Regions from separate parts of the Streptomyces sp. NPDC055254 genome, predicted to be linked through region 1. Evidence: riboswitches for the same ligand, from Rfam matches in the RefSeq annotation. Region 1 holds a riboswitch; the other holds the start of a gene.
What was found. A riboswitch is a leader RNA that binds a small molecule or an ion and turns the genes downstream of it on or off. The one in region 1 is predicted to bind cyclic di-AMP.
Positions count from the first base shown of each region.

Region 2: it holds a riboswitch for cyclic di-AMP, as region 1 does, so the genes downstream of both, ACWFQ8_RS05505 (LysM peptidoglycan-binding domain-containing M23 family metallopeptidase) here and ACWFQ8_RS18995 (transglycosylase family protein) in region 1, are expected to answer to the same signal.

Region 1 is NZ_JBSGQV010000018.1:51,753-57,174, reverse strand. It holds gene eno (phosphopyruvate hydratase) at 1-1,260, opposite strand, end outside; gene ACWFQ8_RS18995 (transglycosylase family protein) at 1,535-2,245, opposite strand; cyclic di-AMP (ydaO/yuaA leader) riboswitch at 2,248-2,421, opposite strand; gene ACWFQ8_RS18990 (transglycosylase family protein) at 2,697-3,782, opposite strand; gene ACWFQ8_RS18985 (cytochrome P450 family protein) at 3,875-5,191, opposite strand; gene ACWFQ8_RS18980 (globin domain-containing protein) at 5,313-5,422, shown strand, end outside.
Region 2 is NZ_JBSGQV010000003.1:329,663-335,084, forward strand. It holds gene ACWFQ8_RS05485 (phosphorylase family protein) at 1-164, shown strand, start outside; gene hpnH (adenosyl-hopene transferase HpnH) at 170-1,201, shown strand; gene ACWFQ8_RS05495 (aspartate aminotransferase family protein) at 1,198-2,619, shown strand; gene ACWFQ8_RS05500 (tyrosine-protein phosphatase) at 2,649-3,467, opposite strand; cyclic di-AMP (ydaO/yuaA leader) riboswitch at 3,779-3,956, shown strand; gene ACWFQ8_RS05505 (LysM peptidoglycan-binding domain-containing M23 family metallopeptidase) at 3,959-4,966, shown strand; gene ACWFQ8_RS05510 (SGNH/GDSL hydrolase family protein) at 5,128-5,422, shown strand, end outside.

The sequences.
Region 1 (5,422 bases):
ACGGCCCGCGTACACCGCGGCGTCGTCGAGGATCTCCTCGATGCGCAGCAGCTGGTTGTACTTGGCGACGCGGTCCGAGCGGGCCGGGGCGCCGGTCTTGATCTGACCGCAGTTCACGGCGACGGCGAGGTCGGCGATGGTGACGTCCTCGGTCTCACCGGAGCGGTGGGACATCATGCACTTGAAGCCGTTGCGCTGGGCCATCTCGACGGCGTCGAGGGTCTCGGTGAGGGAACCGATCTGGTTCACCTTCACGAGCAGGGCGTTGGCGGAGCCCTCCTCGATACCGCGGGCCAGGCGCTCCGGGTTGGTGACGAAGAGGTCGTCGCCGACGATCTGGACCTTGGCGCCCAGGCGGTCGGTGAGGGTCTTCCAGCCGGCCCAGTCGTCCTCGTACAGCGGGTCCTCGATGGAGACCATCGGGTACGCGGAGACGAGCTCCTCGTAGTACTCGGTCATCTCGGCGGCCGAGCGGGACTGGCCCTCGAACTCGTACTTGCCGTCCTTGTAGAACTCGGACGCGGCGACGTCGAGCGCGAGCGCGATGTCCTTGCCCGGGGTGTAGCCGGCCTGCTTGATGGCCTCGACGATGAGGTCGAGCGCGGCGCGGTTGGACTCCAGGTTCGGGGCGAAGCCGCCCTCGTCGCCCAGGCCGGTGGAGAGGCCCTTGGTGTGCAGGACCTTCTTGAGGGTGTGGTAGACCTCGGCACCCCAGCGCAGCGCCTCGGAGAAGGACTCCGCGCCGATCGGGGCGATCATGAACTCCTGGATGTCCACGTTGGAGTCGGCGTGCGACCCGCCGTTGAGGATGTTCATCATCGGAACGGGCAGCAGGTGCGCGTTCGGGCCGCCGAGGTAGCGGAACAGCGGGAGGTCGGAGGCCTCGGACGCGGCGTGCGCGACGGCGAGGGACACGCCGAGGATGGCGTTGGCGCCGAGCGAGCCCTTGTTGTCGGTGGCGTCCAGGTCGAACATGGCCTGGTCGATCAGGCGCTGCTCGGTGGCGTCGTAGCCGACGAGCTCCGGGCCGATCTGCTCGATGACGGCGAGGACGGCCTTCTCGACACCCTTGCCGAAGTAACGGTTGGGGTCACCGTCACGGAGCTCGATGGCCTCGAATGCACCGGTGGAGGCGCCGGACGGGACTGCAGCACGGCCGGTGCTGCCATCGTCGAGGCCCACCTCGACCTCGACCGTGGGGTTGCCTCGGGAGTCCAGGATTTCCCGGGCTACGACGACGTCGATGGACGGCACGAGCATCTCCTTCTGGGATGTGACGCTGGGTGTGCGGTGGCGTGTCGGGCCGTGGGACGGCCCTGCCGCTTAGAGCCTAACCGGCTCCGGGCACTGGGCCCGCCGACCGCCCGGGTCCTGGGACGAAAAAGGGCCCGAATACCCGCTTTTTAGGACATAAGGCTCTGTTTTTCGGGGTCCTGACGGTGCGCATGCCACCGCCCGGCGCGTGAGGGGACGCGCGCCGGGCGGTGGGGACGGACCTGCCGTGTGCTCACGGCTGCGGCTGTTGCCGCGGTGTTCAGCTGAGCTTCAGCTTCTGACCCGGGAAGATCAGATCGGCGTCCGAGACGATGTCCTTGTTCAGCTCGAAGAGCTTCTCCCAGCCGCCCGTGACGCCGTTGACCTCGGCGATGGTGCCCAGCGTGTCGCCGGCCTTGACCTCGTACGAACCGTTGCCGGTCTTCGGGGCCGCGGCGGCGGGGCGCTCGGAGCGGGTGGTGGGGGCCTCGGCGCGCTTGGTCTCCTGCTTGGGCGCGGCCTTCTGCTCGACCTTCTTCGACTCGGTCTTCTTCGACTCGGCCTTCTTCGACTCGGCCTTCGGCTTGGCCGGGGTCTCGGTGGAGCCGCCCGCGGAGGAGGAGTTCGACAGGCCCTTGCCGCAGTGCGGCCAGGCGCCCTTGCCCTGGCCCTTGAGGACCTTCTCGGCGACGGCTATCTGCTGCGACTTGGAGGCCTGGTTGGCCTGCGCGGCGTACGCCTTGCCACCGAAGGCGGCCCAGGTGGAGGACGAGAACTGGAGGCCACCGTAGTAGCCGTTGCCCGTGTTGATGGCCCAGTTGCCACCGGACTCGCACTGCGCGACGCGGTCCCACTCGGAGGCGGTGGCGGCGGTGGCGGTGCCGGCGGCCATCAGGGGTGCGGCGACGGCGACACCGGCGACGCCGGCGAGCGTGACGATACGGGCGGCCTTGTTGGCGCGGCGGTGCTTGCCCTTGCCGGAAAGCAGCATGGAGTTCTCCTCACCGACGCCTGCGAGGTGAGCTGTCGGGTTCGGGCGGATGAGTTGCCCGGCCGTGCGATCGGGTCGCACGTCTTAACCCCCAGCCGGTGGCGTGACCGTCTCTCAACGGCCGCTCCCGGCACTTACCTTGGTTCCCCCGCTCCTGCCTTCGGCGCTTGACGCGACGACTGTTCCCTCCGTCCGCCGGCAGGATTCGGCGATGCGGTCGAAGGAGCCCGCGGTGGCGAGCGATTCAGAAGGTAGACAGGTCTCTCCCCGATGTTCAACGAGCGACATCGGGGAGAAACGGGCCTACTTGCGTCCTTCCCGAACGCGTTTGCGCAGGTGAGGACGGGGTTTGCGGAAGCCCCGGGGCCGGACACGCCAGTTGACCGGAAGAGACGCATGTCTCACTTACAGAAAGCCGACAATCAGCACGTACCGGGTGCCCGAAGTGCCCCTATTTCGCGCTTAGATCCAGATTCTGGCCGGGCTTGATGAGGTCCGCGTCCTCGCCGATGACCTGCTCGTTGGCCTCGTAGAGCGCGTTCCAGCCCCCCTTGAGGCCGTTGGCGTCCGCGATGGTGGCCAGGCTGTCGCCGGCCCTCACCGTGTACGTGGGGTCCGACGCGGCGCCCGTCGTGACGGGCGTCTCGACGGCGGGCGCGCCGCGGTGCTTGCCGAGGCCCGCCGCCGGACCCGCGAGCTGGGCCGTCGGCTCCGTCGGCTCCGTCGGGGCGGACGGGGAGGCCGGAGCGCTGGGGGAGGCCGGGGCGCTCGGGGAGCCCGGGGCGCTCGGGGCGCCGGGGGCGGCCGGCGCCGTCGGGTCGGTCGCGGGCGGGGTGACCGGCGGGGTGGTGGGCGCCGTCGGGTCCACCGGGGTCGCGCCCGGTCCACCCGGGAGCACCGGGGCGGTCGGGTCCGCGGGCTGCACCGGAGCCGTGGTCGGGTCGTCCGGCGCCGGCATGACGGGCAGTCCGAAGGAGGGCGCCAGCGGGCCTTCCGGGGCGGTCGGCGACGGGCTCTCGGCCGGGGCCGGGGTCGGCGCCCCGAAGTCCGTGGGGCGCGTACCGGTCCCGGTGGTCGGCACCGCGTCGTCCGGCCGGGACGGCGTGGGGCGCACCGGCTTGGCCTCGCCCGGCAGGCCGGGGTCGACCTCCGCCGCGGGGCCCTGCTGCACCAGTCCGGCCGAGGAGGCGCACAGCGACCACGCCTGCGGTCCCTGCGCGGCGAGCACCCGCTCGGCCACGGCGATCTGCTGGGACCGGCTCGCGAGGTCGGGCCGCTCGGCGAAGTCCAGCCCACCGGCGTTGCGCCACTGGTCCTGGGTGAACTGGAGCCCGCCGTACGCGCCGCTGCCGCTGTTGGCGCTCCACGCGCCGCCGCTCTCACATTCGGCGACCTTGTCCCATGTGGAGGTGTCGGCGGCGGAGGCGCTGGTCGCCGCGAGCAGCGGCAGGGCCAGTGCGGAGCCGGTGACTCCGGCGGTGACGACCAGGGCGGGTACCTGGCGGGGGCGTCTGTGGCGGCCGTTCCCGGAACGCATGAAGGTTCACCTTTCGCATAACGGCGGGGTAACGGCAGAACCTAGCGGGCCTCGAACGTTTGTCACAAGTTTCGACGGAAACTGACTTCAAGTCAGCCGGTTTCACCCTGCTCCGGCAGCGTGAAACGGACCGGGAGCGTACGCAGTCCGCGCATGATGAGCCCCCCGCGCCAGCGCAGTTCGGACGGGTCGACGGCGAGCTCCAGGTCCGGCAGGCGCGCCAGGAGCGTGGCGAGCGCCGTCTGCCCCTCCAGCCGGGCCAGCGGCGCGCCCAGGCAGTAGTGGATGCCGTGGCCGTACCCGAGGTGCTGGTTGTCCGTCCGGGACAGGTCCAAGGTGTCCGGTTCGGCGAACCGCTCGGGGTCCCGGTCGGCGGCCGCGAGGACGACCAGGACCGGATCGCCGGCCGCGATCTCCTCGCCGCCCAGGGTGAGTTGCCGCGTGGCGAACCGCCACGTCGCCAGCTCCACCGGGCCGTCGTAGCGCAGGAGTTCCTCGACCCCCGTCTCCAGCAGGCCGCGCTCGCCGGCCGCCAGGGAGCCCTGCAGCCGCTCGCGCTGGTCCGGGTTCATGAAGAGGGAGTGGACGCCGTTCCCGATGAGGTTCACGGTCGTCTCGAAGCCGGCGAAGAGGAGGATGAAGGCCATCGCCGTGGCCTCGGCCTCCGTCAGGTGGTCGCCGTGGTCGCTCGCGCGGATCAGGTCCGAGATCAGATCATTGCCCAGATCATCCCTTTTGCGATGGATGAGCTCGCCGAGATAGGCGCGCATCTGCTTCACCGAGCGGGCCACTCCCCCGCGCGGGCCGCCGCCGTGGCGGATCATCATCCCGGCCCAGTCGCGGAAGTCGTCCTGGTCCTCGCGCGGTACGCCGAGCATCTCGCAGATGGCGTAGATGGGGAGTGGAAAGGCGAACTCGTGGATGAGGTCCGCCTCCCCCCGGCCCCCGGCCCCCGCCTCGGCGCGGACCCGCTCGACGATCGTGTCGATCAAGTGGTCGGTGAGCTCCTGCACCCTCGGCGTGAACTCGGCGACCCGGCGCGGGGTGAACGCCTTCGACACCAGCCGCCGCAGCCGCGTGTGGTCCGGCGGGTCGATGTTGAGCAGGTGCGTCATCAGCTCCGCCTTGCGCTCCCCGGGGATCCCCGTCTTGCCCTTGGCGTGCGCGGGCTCCGCGTGGTGCGCCGGGTTCTTGCTGAGCCGCTGGTCGGCGAGGGCTTGGCGGGCGTCGGCGTACCGGGTGACCAGCCAGGCCTCCACACCGCTGGGGAGCACGGTGCGGTGCACCGGGGAGTGCTCGCGCAGCCAGGCGTAGGCCGGGTAGGGATCGGTCGCGAACTCCCAGTCGAACAGGGTCGGACCCTGGGCGGAGGGGGCGTCGGCTGGCACTTCGGGGGTCTGCTCATGCACCCCGTGACCGTATCCCGGCGCTCGTGCGCGACCCCATATGGGGCGTTCGTCGCGGCTGTCCGTAGATCGGCCAGGACTTGACCTGGCGGAGTCCGGCATTCCTACTGTCGGTCCTGTGGATGTGAGGATCTTGAAAAGCAGCTTCGCGGTGGTGGAGAGACGGGCCGAGCACACGGTCAAGTTCTTCTACTCCCACCTGTTCTGGCACAACCCCGCAGTCCGTGAGCTCTT
Region 2 (5,422 bases), on a different contig from region 1:
GCGACCGCCCGCTTGCGGCCGTCCGGGTGATCGTGGACGCTCCGGAGCACGAGCTCGTCCGTATCGGCACCGTCCGCGGTGGAATATCGGCCTTCCGTGTATTGCGTGCCGTACTCCCCGCGTTCTACGAATGGCACCGTTCTTCGCTGCTCCCCCGGAGGTGAGCCAGATGGCCATGCCACTGCGACAGTCCATCAGGGTCGGGACCTATCTTCTCGAACAGAAGCTCCGCAAGCGTGAGAAGTTCCCGCTGATCGTCGAGCTGGAACCGCTGTACGCCTGCAACCTGGCCTGCGAGGGGTGCGGGAAGATCCAGCACCCGGCGGGGGTGCTCAAGCAGCGCATGCCCGTCGCCCAGGCGGTCGGCGCCGTGCTGGAGTCGGGCGCTCCGATGGTGTCCATCGCCGGCGGGGAGCCCCTGATGCACCCGCAGATCCACGAGATCGTCAGACAACTGGTGGCGAAGCGGAAATACGTGTTCCTCTGCACCAACGCGATGCTGCTGCGCAAGAAGATCGAGAAGTTCACCCCGTCCCCCTACTTCGCCTTCGCCGTCCACATCGACGGGCTGCGCGAGCGCCACGACGAGTCCGTGGCCAAGGAGGGCGTCTTCGACGAGGCGGTCGCGGCCATCAAGGAGGCGAAGAGGCGCGGATTCCGGGTGACGACGAACTCCACCTTCTTCAACACCGACACACCCCAGACGATCATCGAGGTGCTCGACTACCTCAATGACGACCTCCAGGTGGACGAGATGATGATCTCGCCCGCCTACGCCTACGAGAAGGCTCCCGACCAGGAGCACTTCCTGGGAGTCGAACAGACCCGCGCACTCTTCAAGAAGGCCTTCGCCGGCGGCAACCGGCGGCGCTGGCGGCTCAACCACTCTCCCCTCTTCCTGGACTTCCTGGAAGGGAAGGCCGATTTCCCCTGCACGGCCTGGGCGATCCCGAATTACTCCCTCTTCGGCTGGCAGCGCCCCTGCTATCTGATGAGCGACGGCTACGTCCCGACGTACCGGGAACTCATCCACGACACCGACTGGAGCAAGTACGGCCGCGGCAAGGACCCGCGCTGCGCGAACTGCATGGCGCACTGCGGCTACGAGCCCACCGCCGTCCTCGCCACCATGGGCTCCCTCAAGGAGTCCCTCCGGGCGGCCCGCGAGACGATCGGCGGCAACCGGAGCGCTCGGGCATGACGCCGCCACCGGGAGGGAAGACGGAGGGAGGCCGGGGCGGGGGCTTCGACCTCGGCGCCCTGCTGGCCGCGCGCGGCGGGGAGCGGTACGAGCTGCACGCCCGCCACCTCAACCACCAGCTGCCCCGGATGCTGCGCACCATCGGCTTCGACAAGGTCTACGAACGGGCCGAGGGCGCGCACTTCTGGGACGACGAGGGCAACGACTACCTCGACATGCTGGCCGGCTTCGGAGTGATGGGCCTGGGCCGCCACCACCCGGTGGTCCGCCGGGCCCTGCACGAGGTCCTGGACGCCCAGCTCGCCGACCTCACCCGCTTCGACTGCCAGCCGCTGCCCGGGCTGCTGGCGGAGAAGCTGCTGTCGTACAGCCCCCACCTGGACCGGGTCTTCTTCGGCAACAGCGGCACCGAGGCCGTGGAGACGGCCCTGAAGTTCGCCCGGTACGCCACCGGCCGGCCCAGGGTGCTCTACTGCGACCACGCCTTCCACGGGCTCACCGCCGGCTCGCTCTCGGTGAACGGGGAGAGCGGCTTCCGGGACGGCTTCGCACCGCTGCTCCCCGACACGGCGATCGCCCTCGGGGACCTGGCCGCCCTGGAGCGGGAGCTCGCGCGCGGGGACGTGGCCGCCCTCGTGGTGGAGCCGATCCAGGGCAAGGGCGTCCTCGCGGCGCCGCCCGGATTCCTGCGCGCGGCCCAGGAACTCCTGCACCGGCACAAGGCGCTGCTGATCGCGGACGAGGTGCAGACCGGCCTGGGACGCACCGGTGACTTCTACGCGTACCAGAACGAACCGGGCGTGGAGCCGGACCTGGTCTGCGTCGCCAAGGCACTGTCCGGCGGCTACGTGCCGGTCGGCGCGACCCTGGGCAAGGACTGGATCTTCAAGAAGGTGTACTCGTCCATGGACCGGGTGCTGGTGCACTCCGCGAGCTTCGGGTCCAACGCGCAGGCGATGGCGGCCGGGCTCGCGGTCCTGTCCGTGATGGAGGACGAGGAGGTCGTGGCCAACGCCCGGGCGATGGGCGACCTGCTGCGCGGGCGGCTCGCGGCGATGGTCGACGAGTACGAGCTGCTGCACGAGGTGCGCGGGCGCGGGCTGATGATCGGCATCGAGTTCGGCCGGCCGTCCTCCCTGGGGCTGCGCAGCCGCTGGACCGTGCTCCAGGCGGCCCGCACGGGGCTCTTCGCGCAGATGGTCGTGGTGCCCCTGCTGCAGAAGCACCGGATCCTCACGCAGGTCTCCGGGGACCACCTGGAAGTGATCAAACTGATTCCGCCGCTGATCGTCGACGACCAGGACGTCGACCGGTTCGTCGGGGCCTTCCGGGCGGTCATGGACGAGGCGCACGCCGGCTCGGGGCTGATGTGGGACTTCGGCCGGACGCTGGTGAAGCAGGCGGTGGGCAACCGCTGACGTCCGGCCGGGCCCGGGACCGCGGGCCCCTACGCCAGCAGTCGCTCGCGGAGCCGCGCGAGGGTCTCGGGCGTCAGCCCGAGACCCTCCGCCAGATAGCGCTCGACTGAGCCCCACTGCTCGTCGATGGTCTCGAAAGCGGCGTTCAGGTACTCGGCGCGAGCGTCGAAGAGCGGGGCGAGCAGCTCCATCACCTCGGGGGAGCGGTCCTCGGGGGCGCCGCCGCCCCGGCGTATCCGGTAGCGGCGGTGCGGGGCGTTCGACTCCAGGTAGTCCGCGACGATCGCGTCGCGTTCGACGCCCAGCGCGAGGAGGGTGACGGCGATGGACAGCCCAGCCCGGTCCTTGCCCGCCGCGCAGTGCATCAGGGCCGGGACGCTGTCCTCCGCGAGCGCGTGCACCACCCGGCTGTGCTCGGCGGTGCGGTGCCTGATCATCTGGCGGTAGGAGTTCGCCATCCGGGCCGCGGCCTTTCCGTCGCCGAGGACGGAGCGGAGCTGTTCGAGGTCGCCCTCGCGGACCATCTTCCAGAACTCCCGGCCGTCCGCGGGGTCCGAGAGCGGGATGTTGACGTTCCGTACGCCGGGCAGCTCGATGTCGGCGCCCTCCAGGGAGTGGTCGGCGTTGTTGCGGAAGTCGAAGACGGTGTGGAGGCCGAGCGAGGCGAGGAATTCTGCATCGGTATCGGTGGCATGTGCCAGATGTCCGCTTCGAAACAGTCGTCCCGGCCTGACCCTTCGCCCGTCCACGGTCGGCAACCCGCCCACATCGCGGAAATTGCGCACACCGGACAACTCCGGCTCGGGCTGCGGCTGTGCGGGCGGCGCCAGGGGTATCTGCTGGGTCACGGGAACTCCTCCACTGCGTCGTGGCGTGTCCGAATTGGGCTACTTGGCACTAACTTGCCGTAGACGGAGGCCAGATCGCGCGCCTCCCCGTGAGCCAGATCATACGGTGACCGTGCGTGCCTGATCGCGGAAGGCGAATGGCCCAGCCAGGGCGGTTGTTGGCGGGGTGGAATGGACAGAGGGTGACCGGAATTCCGTCGATCCCTCACCCCTGTGAATCCGTCCGGGAATTCATGGCTTGTTACCTGCGGTCGGACTCGATTACCTTCGCGATCGATCCGGGTGGACCGCCTAATCCTGCCGCCTCCCGGAAACCGCACCCGACTATTCATCGCGCGCGGCAGGAGCGGGGGACCCAGGTAAGCCGCTGTTCCGGATCTCCGTATCCGGACAGCTCGGGGTGAAGCCGTACATGTCTCGCACATGGACGGCCGGACATCTCCAGTCCGAACCCGACAGCTCACCTCGTAGGCGACGGAGAGGAATTCGCCATGCCTGCAAAGGGTAAGCACCGCCGTCCCAAGTCCCTCTCGATATCGCGCGGTTTCGCCGCCGCCGGTACCGGTGGCGCAGCCCTCGCGCTGCCGCTGATGGGTGCCGCCGGCGCCCAGGCGGCCGGCGCGCCGGCCGCGGTCCCCGCGGTGGCCCCCGCCGCGGCGCCGCAGCTCCAGACCCAGGCGCCGGTGTCGCTTCAGGCGGCGCCCGCGACGGCGCAGGCCGCCCCGGCCGTGTACACGGTCGTGCCGGGCGACTACCTCTCCAAGATCGCGGCCGAGCGGCAGCTGTCCGGCGGCTGGGAGCGGCTGTACGCCGACAACCGCGAGGCCGTCGGCTCCGACCCGTCGCTGATCCATCCCGGCCTCAAGCTCACGCTCGGCGCTGCGGGCAAGGCCGCCCCGACGCAGGCCGCCCCGGCCCCGGCGCCCGCCGAGAAGTCCTCCCAGAAGGCCCCGGCGGCCGGCAAGGGTTCCGCGACCGAGCAGGACGAGCCCGCCGCGGCTCCCGTCCGCAAGCCGCAGTCGCAGCCGAAGCAGCAGTCGCAGGGCGCCGGCACCTCCACCGGTTCCGCGGCGGGCTCGAACACCGTCGCCGCGGGCGGCTTCGTGGCTCCCGTCAGCGGCGGGGTCTCCACCCAGTACCGGGTCGCGGGTGCCATGTGGTCCTCCGGCTACCACACCGGGCTCGACTTCATGGCGAGCTCCGGCACCACCGTCAAGGCCGTCGGCGCGGGCACCGTGGTCTCCGCCGGCTGGAGCGGTTCGTACGGCAACGAGGTCGTCATCCGGCACGAGGACGGCAAGTACTCCCAGTACGCCCACCTGTCCTCGCTGTCCGTCTCGTCCGGCCAGAGCGTCACCGCCGGCCAGCGCATCGGCCTCTCCGGCTCCACGGGCAACTCGACCGGTCCGCACCTGCACTTCGAGATCCGCACGGGCCCGTCCTACGGCTCGGACATCAACCCGCTGAGCTACCTCCGCTCGAAGGGTGTGACCATCTGACGGCACCCGCCGTCCGGCACCGACACGCGTGAGGCCGGGACCCGAGGGGGGTCCCGGCCTCACGCGCACGTATTCCTCGTCCCCGGGTGGTACAGATCACGGTCCGTCAACCCCTCAATACGTTGGCGTAGGTCGTGCGCGAGAGTGAAGGATGGGCTCTCGTGGCAGCGACGACGACGACACTCAAGACCATCGGCTCGTACGCGGCGATCGGGGACAGCTTCACCGAGGGTGTGGGGGACCCGGGACCGGGGGGCACCTATCTCGGCTGGGCGGACCGGTTCGCCGTCCTTCTGGCCGATCAGCGCGACGAGAACGACTTCCGCTACGCGAACCTGGCCGTCCGGGGGCGGCTCCTCGACCAGATCGTGGCCGAGCAGGTACCGAGGGCGAAGAGGCTCGGCCCGGACCTGGTGACCTTCTGCGCGGGCGGCAACGACATCATCCGGCCGGGCA